2 regions of the Streptomyces zhihengii genome follow, and region 2 is predicted to be linked to the other one. Evidence: riboswitches for the same ligand, from Rfam matches in the RefSeq annotation. Region 2 holds a riboswitch; the other holds the start of a gene.
The links. A riboswitch is a leader RNA that binds a small molecule or an ion and turns the genes downstream of it on or off. The one in region 2 is predicted to bind glycine.
Positions count from the first base shown of each region.

Region 1: linked by a shared signal. The riboswitch ahead of gcvP (aminomethyl-transferring glycine dehydrogenase) and the one ahead of gcvT (glycine cleavage system aminomethyltransferase GcvT) in region 2 are both predicted to bind glycine.

Region 1 is NZ_JAFEJA010000002.1:322,834-329,957, reverse strand. It holds gene JE024_RS29645 (DUF5999 family protein) at 136-342, shown strand; gene gcvP (aminomethyl-transferring glycine dehydrogenase) at 437-3,322, opposite strand; glycine riboswitch at 3,502-3,602, opposite strand; gene JE024_RS29635 (PRC-barrel domain-containing protein) at 3,713-4,093, shown strand; gene JE024_RS29630 (DNA polymerase IV) at 4,117-5,592, opposite strand; gene JE024_RS29625 (MerR family transcriptional regulator) at 5,676-6,221, opposite strand; gene JE024_RS29620 (bifunctional nuclease family protein) at 6,516-6,989, opposite strand; gene ftsR (transcriptional regulator FtsR) at 7,043-7,124, opposite strand, start outside.
Region 2 is NZ_JAFEJA010000001.1:2,669,207-2,676,330, reverse strand. It holds gene glyA (serine hydroxymethyltransferase) at 1-816, opposite strand, end outside; gene gcvH (glycine cleavage system protein GcvH) at 828-1,205, opposite strand; gene gcvT (glycine cleavage system aminomethyltransferase GcvT) at 1,285-2,400, opposite strand; glycine riboswitch at 2,551-2,648, opposite strand; gene JE024_RS10910 (AAA family ATPase) at 2,865-3,533, shown strand; gene JE024_RS10905 (enhanced serine sensitivity protein SseB) at 4,359-5,105, shown strand; gene JE024_RS10900 (enhanced serine sensitivity protein SseB C-terminal domain-containing protein) at 5,335-6,141, shown strand; gene JE024_RS10895 (ABC transporter substrate-binding protein) at 6,394-7,124, shown strand, end outside.

The DNA of each region.
Region 1 (7,124 bases), on a different contig from region 2:
AGAGCTGCTGTGAAATCCCTGCGGAACGACCTCCGCGGGGGAACACTGGAACCGGACCGACAGATACGGGGGGCGGCCATGAACACCTCATCGAGCCGCAGCACACTCACCACGACGCAGCGAAAGAACCCATCCATGTGCCAGCACCAGCCAGCGTGTCCGACAGCCGACTCCGCCGACCGTGAGGCGGCCCGCCTGGTGGCCCACCACCCGGAACAGGGCTGGAGCCTTCTGTGCAACGGGGTGCTCCTCTTCGAGGACACGGGCGAGCTGCTGCCCGACGGCCAGGTCATCGCGCCGCGGCGCCCGCTGGAGGCGGGTCACGTGGTGACGGCGGCGTAGTCGCGGCGAGCCGCGGCACGACCGGGGGCCGGCCCGGAGAGAAGTCTCCGCACCGGCCCCGACGCATGTCCCCCGGCCCGTGCCGGGGCGCCCGTCAGCCCTCGTACTCGTCCAGCGGCGGGCAGGAGCAGACGAGGTTGCGGTCGCCGAAGGCGCCGTCGATACGGCGGACCGGCGGCCAGTACTTGTCCGCGGCGCTCACCCCGGCCGGGAAGACCGCGACGTCACGGCTGTAGGCGTGGTCCCACGCACCGCCCAGCGCGGCGGCCGTGTGGGGCGCGTTGCGCAGCGGGTTGTCCTCGGCGGGCCACTCGCCCGACGCGACCTTCTCGATCTCGGCGCGGATCGCGATCATCGTGTCGCAGAAACGGTCGAGCTCGCCCAGGTCCTCGCTCTCGGTCGGCTCGATCATGAGCGTGCCCGCCACCGGGAACGACATCGTCGGCGCGTGGAAGCCGTAGTCGATCAGACGCTTGGCGATGTCGTCGACGCTGACCCCGGTCGCCTTCGACAGCGGCCGCAGGTCGACGATGCACTCGTGCGCGACCAGCCCCGCGGGACCGGTGTAGAGCACGGGGTAGTGCGGCTCCAGGCGCTTGGCGATGTAGTTGGCCGCCAGCACGGCGACCTGGGTGGCGCGCTTGAGCCCCTCGCCGCCCATCAGGCGCACGTAGGCCCAGGAGATCGGCAGGATGCCCGCCGAGCCCCAGGGAGCCGCGGAGATCGGGCCGACGCCCGTCGCGGGCCCCGCCGTCGGCTGGAGCGGGTGGTTGGGCAGGTAGGGGGCGAGGTGCGAGCGCACCGCGACCGGGCCGACACCCGGGCCGCCGCCGCCGTGCGGGATGCAGAACGTCTTGTGCAGGTTCAGGTGCGAGACGTCGCCGCCGAACCGGCCCGGCTTCGCGAGCCCGACCAGCGCGTTGAGGTTGGCGCCGTCCACGTACACCTGGCCGCCGGCGTCGTGCACCTGCGCGCAGATGTCGGCGACGTGCTCCTCGAACACACCGTGGGTGGACGGGTAGGTGATCATCAGCACCGAGAGCTCGTCGCGGTACTGCTCGATCTTCGCCCGCAGGTCCTCGACGTCGATCTCGCCGTCGTCGGCCGTCTTCACGACGACGACCTTCATCCCGGCCATCACCGCGCTGGCGGCGTTGGTGCCGTGCGCCGACGACGGGATCAGGCAGACGGTGCGCTGGTCGTCGCCGTTCGCGCGGTGGTAGGCGCGCACCGCGAGCAGGCCGGCGAGTTCGCCCTGGGAGCCGGCGTTCGGCTGGAGGGAGACCTTGTCGTAGCCGGTGACCTCGGCGAGACGCTCCTCCAGCTCGGTGATCAGCGTCAGATAGCCCTGCGCCTGCTCCACCGGGGCGAAGGGGTGGATCTGGCCGAACTCCGGCCAGGTGACCGGCTCCATCTCGGTGGTGGCGTTCAGCTTCATCGTGCAGGAGCCGAGCGGGATCATGCCCCGGTCCAGCGCGTAGTCGCGGTCGGCGAGACGGCGCAGGTAGCGCAGCATCGCGGTCTCGGAACGGTGCTGGTGGAAGACGGGGTGGGTCAGGTAGTCGTCGGTGCGCAGCAGCCCGGCGGGCAGCGCGTCGGCGCCCGCCGCGTCCAGCTCCCCGGCGTCGGCGCTCACGCCGAAGGCGGCCCACACGGCGGCGAGCTGGGCCCGGCCGGTGGTCTCGTCGCAGGCGGCGGAGACGTGGTCGGCGTCGACGAGGCGCAGGTTGACGCCGCCCTCACGGGCCGCGGCCACCACGTCGGCGGCCCGGCCGGGCACCCGCGCGGTGACGGTGTCGAAGAAGGCGCCGTGGACGACCTCCACACCGCCGGCCCGCAGACCGTCGGCGAGGACGGCGGCGTAGCGGTGGGTACGCTCGGCGATCGCCCGCAGGCCGTCGGGGCCGTGGTAGACGGCGTACATGCCGGCCATCACGGCGAGCAGCACCTGGGCGGTGCAGATGTTGCTGGTGGCCTTCTCCCGGCGGATGTGCTGCTCGCGGGTCTGGAGCGCGAGCCGGTAGGCCTTGTTGCCGTCGGCGTCGACGGAGACGCCGACGAGGCGGCCGGGCAGGCTGCGGGCGAACTTCTCGCGCACGGCCATGTAGCCGGCGTGCGGGCCGCCGAAGCCCATCGGGACGCCGAAGCGCTGGGTGGTGCCGACGGCGATGTCCGCGCCCAGCTCGCCCGGCGAGGTGAGCAGGGTGAGCGCGAGCAGGTCGGCCGCGACGGTGACGACGGCGCCGAGCCCGTGGGCCGCCTCGATCAGGGTCCGCAGGTCGCGCACGGCGCCGGAGGCGCCCGGGTACTGGAGCAGCACGCCGAAGACGCCGCGCTCGGCGATGTCCGCGGGGATGCCGTCGGTGAGATCGGCGACGACGACCTCGACACCGGTCGGCTCGGCGCGGGTCTCGATGACGGCGATCGTCTGCGGGAGGGTGTCGGCGTCGACCAGGAAGACACCGTCCTTGACCTTGCCGACGCGGCGGGCGAGGGACATGGCCTCGGCCGCGGCGGTGCCCTCGTCCAGCAGCGAGGCGCCGGAGGTGGGCAGCCCGGCGAGGTCGGCCACGACGGTCTGGAAGTTCAGCAGCGCCTCCAGCCGGCCCTGCGAGATCTCCGGCTGGTACGGCGTGTACGCGGTGTACCAGGCCGGGTTCTCCATGACGTTGCGCAGGATGACCGGGGGCGTGAAGGTGCCGTGGTAGCCGAGGCCGATCATGGGCGCGAGCACCTGGTTGCGGTCGGCGAGCCCGCGCAGCTCGGCGAGGACGCCGGCCTCGGTGAGCGCCTCGGGCAGATCGAGGGCCTCGGTGCTCTTGATCACGTCCGGCACGGCCGCGGCGGTGAGTTCGTCGAGGGAGCCGTAGCCCACCTGGGCGAGCATCTTGGCCTGGGCGGCGGCGTCGGGGCCGATGTGACGCTGCTCGAAGGGGATGCCCCGCTCCAGCTCGGTCAGCGGAGTGCGGTTGGCGGTCATGTGGGAGGCCTCCTGGTCTTGTACGACCTGCGAGGGGCATCACGGCGCGGATGCCCGGACGGCCTCCCCCTCTGTCATCTCAACCTGAGAGTTTCACCGGGCGTCACGAAGAGCGCACCGGCTTTCACCGTCGGTGAGAGCGGATGCCGTCCGACGCCCGCTCTGCTTTCCAGAGTGACCTCGTCCGTGCGGTACAGGGGCCTGAGAGATTCCGGGGAGGATTTGCTCCTTCGGCGCCGCCGGCGGGTATCTCACCGGTGGACTCTCCCGCACGGGGTCAGCAGCCGCTTGCCAGGGTACCAGCGTGTCCGGGCCGGTCCCCCGAGTGGCCGACACCTGCGTTGTGCCCTTTCGTAGTCACAGGAGCAGTGGCGACCTGTTGGAGGGACCGTGCAGACCGACATCGATCCGCGCAGCCTGATCGGCCGCAAGGCGTTCGACCGCAGCGGCCACAAGATCGGGACCGTCGACGAGGTGTACCTCGACGACGCGACCGGCGTCCCCGAGTGGGCGGCCGTCCGTACGGGACTCTTCAGCCGGGACGCCTTCGTCCCCCTCGAACCGAGCGAGATCGTCGACAACGCGCTCCACGTGCCGTACGAGCGGGGCCTGATCAAGGACGCCCCGGACTTCGGCGTCGGCCGCCATCTCTCCCCCGAACAGGAACTCCAGCTCTACCACCACTACGGGCTGGACCTCGCCGCCCCGCCGTCGCCGGCGCAGGCGTCCGGCGACACCTCCTTCGGCCGCATAGCCGGCCAGGAGGACTGACCCCGCCTCCCCGGGCGGGCCCCTCAGTCGCGCCCCGCGGCGAGGGCCGCACCGCCCGTCCCCCGTGCCTCCTCGGCGGGGGCCGCACCGCCCGTGCCCCCTGCCTCCTCGGCGGGGGCCCCGACGAGCGGCAGCGGCTCGGCGGGCCGGAGGGCCTCATCGTCCACGCGGAAGGTGCGCACCCGGCCGGGCGCCGAACCGGGCACCTCGAAGCGCACGGTCACCCGGCCGACCCCGCTGCCCTGCACCCAGCCGGGCCCCAGCTCGGCGTGGAGCACGTCCTGCCCGGCCGACCAGTGCCGCTCGGCCGGCGGCTCCGGCCCGTCCTCCGGGGCGGCCGGCTCCGCGGCCGGAGCCTGGGTGCCGGCGGCGGGGCGGGGCTCCGGCCCCTCCCCGGCCGCTTCGGCGGCCGGTTCCGCGAGCGCGGCGGCGGCCTGGGCGAAGAGGTCCTCCTGGGTGTAGTCGGCGAGGCCCGTGACGCCGACGCCGAGCAGCCGCACTCCCCCGGTGGTGTCCACCGACTCCAGCAGCCGGCCGGCCGCCTCCCGCACCACGGCGGGGTCGTCGGTCGGCCCGCGCAGCGTCTCGGACCGGGTCAGCGTGGAGAAGTCGTACCGGCGGACCTTCAGCACGATGGTGCGCCCGGAGTGGCCGCCGGCCCGCAGACGCTGCACACACCGCTCGGCGAGCCGGTCCACCTCGGTGCGCACCCGCACCCGGTCGTGCAGGTCGACGTCGAAGGTGTCCTCGACGGACACCGACTTGGCGTCCCGCTCGGCGACCACCGGCCGGTCGTCGTGGCCGAGCGCCATCCGGAAGAGGGCCGCCCCGTGGGCCCTGCCCAGCAGGCGCACGAGTTCGTCCTCACCGGCCTCGGCGAGGTCGGACACCGTGGTCATCCCGGCCCGCCTCAGGTGCTCGCCGGTCGCCGGCCCCACACCGGGCAGGGTGCGGACGGTCAGCGGGCCGAGCAGGTCGCGTTCGGTACCGGGCTCGATCAGCACGAGCCCGTCCGGCTTGGCCTGCTCGGAGGCGATCTTCGCCAGCATCTTGGACCCCGCGAGCCCGACCGATCCGCTCAGTCCGGTCACCGCCCGGATGTCGGCCCGCAGCCGCTCACCCGTGGCCCGTGCCGTCACCGCGTCGTGCGCGGTGCCGCCGGCCTCCAGATCGACGAACGCCTCGTCCAGGCTGAGCGGCTCGACCAGCGGCGACAGCCGGCCCAGCAGCTCCATGACCTGCTCGCTGACCGAGCGGTAGAGGGAGAAGCGGGGCACCAGGTACGCGGCGTTCGGCGCGAGGCGCCGGGCCTGGGCCGTCGGCATCGCCGAGTGCACCCCGAAGCGCCGGGCCTCGTACGAGGCGGTGGCCACCACACCGCGCGGCCCGAGTCCGCCGACGACCACGGCCTTGCCGCGCAGCGACGGCTTCGCCGCCTGCTCGGCAGCGGCGTAGAAGGCATCCATGTCCAGATGCAGGATCGTCGGCGCGGATCTCACACCACCGATGCTCCCTCACACCACCGACAACGCCCCCTTCCCGCCGCCGGGACCTCGCGGCCGGCGGCGGGAAGGGGGCGTCGTCAGACCGCCCGGTTCTGCCGGCGTCTGGCCAGTTCGTCGGCGGGGTTGTTCCCGACCAGGGTCTCGCCGGTGTCCACCCGTTCGCCGTGGAGCTGGGACAGGGCCGCCTCGACGTCCCGCCACACCACGCCCACGGCGATCCCGAAGATCCCCTGGCCGCCCTGGAGCAGGTCGACCACCTCGTCGGGGGACGAGCACTCGTAGACGGTGGCGCCGTCGCTCATCAGCGTCATCCGCTCCAGGTCCCTGAATCCGCGGGCCCGCAGATGCTGGACCGCGGCGCGGATGTTCTGGAGCGCGACACCGGTGTCCAGGAAACGCTTGACGATCTTGAGCACCACGACGTCGCGGAAGCTGTACAGCCGCTGGGTGCCCGAGCCGTAGGCGGCCCGCACACTCGGCTCGACGAGCCCCGTGCGCGCCCAGTAGTCGAGCTGCCGATAGGTGATGCCCGCCGCCGCGCACGCGGTGGGACCGCGGTAGCCGATGGTGTCGGGCGAGGGGTCGGCCGCGCCGTCGTGCAGCGGATACGGCCCGCCTTCCACCGGAATTCCGGGGCCGCCCCCAGCCGTACTGTCGCCGCTGCTTCTCACGCCGACCTCCGTCCTTGACCTGCCACCTCGAAGGTAGGGAGTCACCGGGGGTGCGTCAACGATCGCCACACTCGGCACGCCGAGTGATAATCACCCTGAGAGTGGTTTCTCGTGCCCCGATTGCGGGAAAGGCTACTCGAATGTGCCCGGCGCGGCGGCCCCACGCCCACCGAGGCGGGGGTTACCGGGAGTCACGTCACGGACCGTCGACCGGAATCGGCGTCCCGGTCACCCGCAGTCGCCGGCTCACTGGTTGCTGGTGCCGAAGTCCTCGGGCGAGATCTGGTCGAGGAACTCGCGGAACTTCTCCACCTCGTCCTCCTGCTCGTCGGGGATCGCGATCCCGGCGTCGTCCAGCACACCGTCGCTGCCGTAGATCGGCGTACCGGTGCGCAGGGCGAGCGCTATGGCGTCCGAGGGCCTGGCACTGACCTCGACGCCGCTGGCGAAAACCAGCTCCGCGTAGAAGACGCCCTCACGGAGATCGGTGATCCGGACCTCGGTGAGCTCCTGGCCGACCGCCTCCAGGACGTCCTTGAACAGGTCGTGCGTCAGCGGTCTGGCGGGAGCCATCCCCTGCTGTGCGAAAGCGATCGCGGTCGCCTCCCCGGGGCCGATCCAGATGGGGAGGTACCGGTCGCCTCCCACTTCACGCAGGAGAACGATCGGCTGGTTCGAGGGCATTTCGACCCGGACACCCACAACGTCGAGCTCGTTCACACAGCAACCCTAGGACGTGCGCGCCGGGTTTGGGTAGTCGGGCTGGGCCAAGATCAGGTCAGTCTGACCCCGAGGGCGCTGCGGACCAGCGCCGTGTGGAGCCGCACGGACAGGTCGGCGAGCTCCTTGACGGTG
Region 2 (7,124 bases):
GACCGCCTTGGCCGCGATCACGTGCTCCAGCGGACCGCCCTGCTGACCGGGGAAGACCGCGGAGTTGATCTTCTTGGCGAGCTCGGCCGTCGAGAGGATCACACCGCCGCGCGGACCGCCGAGGGTCTTGTGGGTGGTCGTGGTGACGACATGGGCGTGCGGCACCGGGTTCGGGTGCAGACCCGCGGCGACCAGACCGGCGAAGTGCGCCATGTCGACCATCAGGTACGCGCCGACCTCGTCCGCGATCCGGCGGAAGGCGGCGAAGTCGAGCTGCCGCGGGTAGGCGGACCAGCCGGCGACGATCAGCTTCGGCTTGGACTCCTTGGCCAGCCTCTCGACCTCGGCCATGTCGACCTGGCCGGTCTGCTCGTCGACGTGGTACGCGACCACGTTGTAGAGCTTGCCGGAGAAGTTGATCTTCATGCCGTGGGTCAGGTGACCGCCGTGGGCCAGGTTCAGGCCCATGATCGTGTCGCCCGGCTTCAGCAGCGCGAACATCGCCGCGGCGTTGGCCTGCGCGCCCGAGTGGGGCTGCACGTTGGCGTGCTCGGCGCCGAAGAGCTCCTTGATGCGGTCGATGGCGATCTGCTCGATCACGTCGACGTGCTCGCAGCCGCCGTAGTAGCGGCGGCCGGGGTAGCCCTCGGCGTACTTGTTGGTGAGGACGGAGCCCTGCGCCTCCATGACCGCGACCGGAGCGAAGTTCTCCGAGGCGATCATCTCGAGGGTGGACTGCTGGCGGTGGAGCTCGGCGTCGACGGCGGCGGCGACGTCCGGGTCCAGCTCATGGAGGGGGGTGTTCAGGAGCGACATGGAGAAGATCCTCAGTTCCCGGAGAACTCGGTGTACTCGTCGGCGGAGAGCAGATCGTCCGGCTCCCCGGCGACGCGCACCTTGAAGAGCCACCCGCCCTCGAAGGGCGCCGAGTTCACCAGCGACGGGTCGTCCACGACGTCCTGGTTCGCCTCGACGACCTCACCGGTCACCGGCGAGTAGAGGTCGCTGACGGACTTGGTCGACTCCAGTTCGCCGCAGGTCTCGCCCGCGGTCACGCTCTGGCCGACCTCCGGGAGCTGGGCGTAGACGACATCGCCGAGCGCGTTGGCCGCGAACTCCGTGATGCCGACCGTCGACACGCCGTCCTCGGCGGCCGACAGCCACTCGTGCTCCTTGCTGTAGCGCAGCTGCTGCGGGTTGCTCATGAGGTGAATTCTCCTGTACGCGGGGGAGTGGTGGTGAACGGGAGGGGAGTGCGGGGGGTCACGTCGTGCCCCCGGAGTATCACTTCGCGCGCTGGTAGAACGGCAGCGCGACGACCTCGTACGGCTCGTGCGTACCACGGATGTCGACCCCGACACCCTCGGTGCCCGGCGCGGCGTGGGCCGCGTCGACGTACGCCATGGCGATCGGACGGCCGAGCGTCGGGCTGGGCGCGCCGGAGGTCACCTCGCCGACGACCTCGCCGCCGGCGACGACCTGCATCCCCGCGCGCGGCACCCGCCGGCCCTCGGCGATCAGGCCGACGAGCTTGCGCGGCGGAGCCTGCCCGGCGCGCTCCGCGGCGGCGGCCAGGGCCTCGCGGCCGACGAAGTCACCGGTCTTCTCGAACTTCACGACCCGGCCTAGACCGGCGTCGAACGGGGTCAGCGCGGTCGTCAGCTCGTGCCCGTACAGCGGCATGCCCGCCTCCAGGCGCAGCGTGTCTCGGCAGGACAGGCCGCAGGGGATGAGGCCGGCGTCCCGGCCGGCCTCGGTGAGCGCGGTCCACAGCTTCTCCGCGTGCTGCGGCTCGGTGAACAGCTCGAAGCCGTCCTCCCCGGTGTAGCCGGTGCGCGCGATCAGCGCCGGGACGCCGGCCACCGTGCCGGGCAGGCCCGCGTAGTACTTCAGGCCGTCCAGGTCCGCGTCGGTCAGCGAGGCGAGGATGCCGGGGGACTCCGGTCCCTGCACCGCGATCAGCGCGTAGGCGTCGCGGTCGTCGCGCACCTCGGCGTCGAAGCCCGCCGCGCGCTCGCGCAGGGCGTCCAGCACGGTCTGGGCGTTGCCCGCGTTGGCGACCACCATGTACTCGGTCCCGCCCAGGCGGTAGACGATCAGGTCGTCGAGGATCCCGCCGTCCTCGCGGCAGATCATCGTGTACCGGGCGCGGCCCGGGCCCACCGTGGAGATGTTGCCGACCAGGGCGTGGTCGAGCAGGGCGACGGCCTCGGGACCGGTGACGGTGATCTCGCCCATGTGCGAGAGGTCGAACAGTCCGGCCCGGGTGCGGACGGCGTTGTGCTCGTCGCGCTCGCTGGCGTACCGCAGCGGCATGTCCCAGCCGGCGAAGTCGGTCATGGTCGCGCCCAGCGAACGATGCAGGGCATCGAGCGCGGTGCGGCGGGGCGAAGTGCTCATAGGTGTGGCTCCCAGGGCATGACGGCGAGGACAATCCTCCCCATCTGTCATCGGAACCTGAGAGGTTCGCCGCGACCCCGCGTACGGATGGTCGTGACTTGCACCTTGGGTGGAGCCGGGTGTGAGCGCGGCTCGCTTTTCAGATCTGCCTCATCGCACGCGGTACGGGGCCTGAGAGATTCAAGGGAGGAACTTGCTCCTTCGGCGCCCGCCACACCAGGTGGCAGGGACTCTCCCGCGCGGATTCAAGCGGCCTGTATGGAGTTGGCGCGCACATCATTGCATGCCCGCGGGCGAAGCGGGGGAGTGCGGTACCAGGCGGCGGCATGTGACGGTCCGGGTGCGCGCGGTGACACCGAACGCGCCTGCCGCGCCGAAATCGGTGGATTCGTATTACCAATTCTTTACACTTCATGGGTCAGGTTAATGGGCAAGGGTCGGACGACGTGACAAGGGGGACGCTGATGACGTTGCAGAGCTCCGGTGCATACGCCGCGGCCGCGGGGGTGCCCGCGAGACCGGCCGTGCCCGTCGACGGCCTGATCGACACACCCGCGCCGGTCCTGCGGGACCTGCGCGAGCGCGCGGGCCGCGGTCCGCGGCGGCTGGTGTTCGGCGAAGGGGACCTGGTGGTCGTCTCCGGCCTGCCCGGCAGCGGCAAGACGACGCTGATCCAGCGCGCGGCGCGCGGCCTGGGCATCGACTCGCAGGACACCCGCGACCGCTGGGACGCGCGGATGCCGGGCCTGCTGCCCTACGCCGCCTACCGCCCGCTCGTGCGCCTCGCCCACTACGCGGGCCTGCGCCGGGCCCTGCGCTCCGGGGAGAGCGTCGTCGTGCACGACTGCGGCACCCAGGCGTGGGTGCGCCGCTGGCTCGCCCGCGAGGCGGCGCGGCGCGGCCGCGAACTCCATCTGCTCCTCCTCGACGTGCCGCCGCGGGTCGCCCGCGACGGGCAGCGCGAGCGCGGCCGCGGCGTCTCCGGCTACGCCTTCGCCCGCCACCGCCGCGCCGTCGGCCGCCTCGTCGCCGACGCGGAGTCCGGCCGCCTCCCGTCGGGCTGCTCCTCCGCCGTCCTCCTCGACCGCGACGCGGCGGCGACGCTGCGGTCTCTGATCTTCGGGCCCTCCTGAGCCTGGGCGCCTCCTCCGGGGCGCCCCTCGTCTGCTCCGGCGTGCCCGCCGGCCCGGGCTGCACGCGCCCGTCCCCGCACCCGGGTCCGGCGGGGCTCTGCCCCGCGCCCCGCGCCTCAATCGCCGGCGGGGCTGGGGTGCTCCGGGTGAGGCTGGGGGGTTGCTCCGGGCCTGTTCAGCCCCGCGGGTTCGAGGACGCGCCTGCGGGGCGTGTCCTGCGTGCCGGGGTGCCCGCGCCCGTCCCCGCACCCGGGTCCGGCGGGGCTCTGCCCCGCGCCCCGCGCCTCAATCGCCGGCGGGGCTGGGGTGCTCCGGGTGAGGCCGGGGGGTTGCCCCGGGCCTGTTCAGCCCCGCGGGTTCGAGGACGCGCCTGCGGGGCGTGTCCTGCGTGCCGGGGTGCCCGCGCCCGTCCCCGCACCCGGGTCCGGCGGGGCTCTGCCCCGCGCCTCAATCGCCGGCGGGACCGGTTGCTCCGGGTGAGGCTGGGGGGTCCTCCGGGCCTGTTCAGCCCCGCCGGCGATTGAGGCGCGGGGGTCCGGGGGCGGAGCCCCTGGAAAGGCGCTGCGCGCACGGGCGACCGGAGCCCCGAGCCCCGCCCCGGAGCAGCCGATCCCCACGAGCACCCCCACCCCGTGACCGCACCCCCACCTGGGGAGCCCCCCGGGACGCACCCCGCCACGGAGCCCCCCATGACCGCACCCCGCCACGGAGCCCCCATGACCGCGCCCCCACCCGGAGGCACCCCGCCCGGAGGGCACCCCCGCTACAGTCGGAGCGGCCCCGGGAGCGCCCCCGGGCATGAGCGGGAAGACAGAGACGACGCGCATGGACAACCACCACGGCTGGCCCGGAAACGAGCTGGAAGAGACCCTCGCCGCCGCCCTCGGCAACCCCGCCGCCGGCGGCCGCATCGTCGAGGTGCTCGGGCGCAGCCACATATGGGTGCCGCTGCCCAACGGCGGGGGCCCCGACAGCCGGGACCTCGACCTGCCGACCACCGAGATAGCCGGCGCCGCCTACGTCCCCGTCTTCAGCTCCGAGCAGCAGTTCCTCGCCATCGTCGGCGCCCACATGCCGTTCACCGTGGCGCCCGCCCGCGAGTTCGCCCGCGGACTCCCCCCGCAGCTCGGCATCGCCGTGAACCCGGGCGGCGCGGTCGGCGTCCCCCTCCCCCCGCCCGCCGTGGCCGAACTCTGCCGGTCGGGACGGACCCCGCTCGACGGTCCCGCCTCCGGCGGCCGGGTCCGGCTGTTCGAGCCGGACTGGCAGGAGGAGCCGGTCGACTTCCTCGCCGCCGCGGCCGGTGAGTTCGAGGCGTCCGGCGTCGTCGTCAGCGCCCGCCGCGCGCTCGCCTCCGTCGAGGGCGAGGCGCCCTCCCTCTTCGTCGGGGTGCGGCTCTCCTCCTGGGAGGGCCCGGACCGCAACGCGCCGATGGACGCCCTCGGCCGCGCGCTCGGCCGGGTCCAGGTCCCGTGGCCGGTGAATCTCGTCCTTCTGGACGTTGCGCAGGACCCGGTGTCCGACTGGATGCTGGAGCGGGTCCGCCCCTTCTACGAGCGACTTCCGCGGTAGACGCCAGGTCTGTGTCGGAACTGCCGATTAAGCTGGTTTGATGGCCTGAACGGTACGGCGGCACGGCACCACCACCGGCGGCGGCACACCACCGGGAGGGCACCACCACCGGCAGGGCACACGCACCGGCGAAGCACACGCACAGCGAAGTACACGGCACCAGCAGGCAACGACGGGCGGCGGGGCGCGGATCGCGCCGCCGTGCAGGGACGAAGGGGCGGAACCCAGGGTGAGCGCGTCAGGCACCGCGGCGGCCGGGCAGGTCGAGCACATGCTGCGCCAGGTGACTCCCGGTCGCTTCGACACGTACGAGGCACTGCTGCGCGCCCTCTCCGATCCGGCGGGCGGCAGGATCTGGATGCTCCTGTGGCACGGGCAGCCCGGCTCCCCGGACGCCCAGTACGGGAACATCGAGGTCGACGGCGCGGGCTACGCCCCGTGCGTCACCTCCCCCCAGGAGCTCGCCGCGTCCGGCTGGACCCGCGCCCACGAGGTGGTGAGCGGCCCGGACATCGCCCGCATCCTCTATCCGGAGCGCTGGGGCATCTGGCTCAACCCGCACGCGCCGGGCGGCGGTGTCGGCATCCCGTGGCTGGATCTGCGCCGTATCGCCGCCGGTCTCGACCGGATGCCGGCCGGCCCGCTGCGGCTGTCCGAACCGGCCGTCGAGATCCCCCAGTTCTACGCCCTCCTCACGCAGAACGCGCACCGCACCCCCGCCGTGCGCTCGCTGCGCCGCGCCTGGGTGCAGCCGGCGGTCGGCCCGGCCTACCTCGCCGTCGGCCTCGACCTCTACGACACCGGTCCGCAGGCGGTCGAGTCGGTCCGCGTGATGATGCAGCAGTCGGTCGGCGCGGTCCCGGACGGGCTGCCGGTCTCGACGGTCGCGCTCGCCGACGAGTACGACCCCGTGACGATGTGGATGCGGGCCAATACCCGCCCCTTCTACGACCGCGAGGCGCATGCCGGCGGACCTCCCGCCGGGGGCGGCGGGTACGGCTACCCGCAGCCCGGCGCGGCCGGTGGCCTGCGCTGATCCGTCTCCGTCCGCTGCCCGGACGCATCGACCCGCCCACGGGTTGAGACGCGCCTCGAACACCCATCCTCGAACTGCGCCAGATGTCAAGGGTGTTAACTGGCCGGGGGAGGATGTCCCGGATATGACCGGTTTGTTGAGTGTCCGGGTCTCAGGTAGGTATCACCGCTATCCGGACTGTTCACCGTCGTGCCCCTGATCTGTAGTGTTCGGCCGTCAAGACCTTCCACATGGTGAACCAGGGGTGGACCCATGCGAATACTCAAGTCCCGAGCTGCTCGGGTGATCACGGCAGCCGTGGCTGTCGGACTGGTTGCCACGGGATGCTCCTCCGAGCGCGGCGAGGGCGGTGACAAGGCCGGCGCGAAGGACACCTTCGTCTTCGCCGGTGCCGGTGACCCGGGTTCCCTCGACCCGGCCCTTGCGAGTGACGGCGAGACGTTCCGCGTCACCCGTCAGGCGTTCGAGGCGCTTCTCGAGCACGAGCCCGGAGGCAGCAAGCTCGTCGGCGGCCTCGCCGAGAAGTGGTCCAGCGACCCGGCCGGCAAGGTCTGGACGTTCAACCTGCGCCAGGGCGTGAAGTTCCACGACGGCGAGGCGTTCAACGCCGACGCCGTCTGCGCGAACTACAACCACTGGTTCAACTGGAAGGGCACGTACCAGTCCAGCGCGGTCTCCTACTACTGGCAGACCATCATGGGCGGGTTCGCGAAGAACGAGGACCCCGAGGCCCCGAAGGCGAACTTCAAGTCCTGCACCGCCAAGGACGAGAACACCGCCGTCATCGAGGTCAACGAGCCCTCCGCCAACCTCCCGGGCGGCTTCTCCCTCCAGGCGCTCGCGATCCACTCGCCGAAGGCCCTCAAGGAGTACGAGAAGCAGGACGCGACCGCCAAGGGCGACGCGATCACGTACCCCAAGTACAGCCAGGAGGCCGGCACGGTCGCCGGCACCGGCCCGTACAAGATCACCAAGTGGAACAA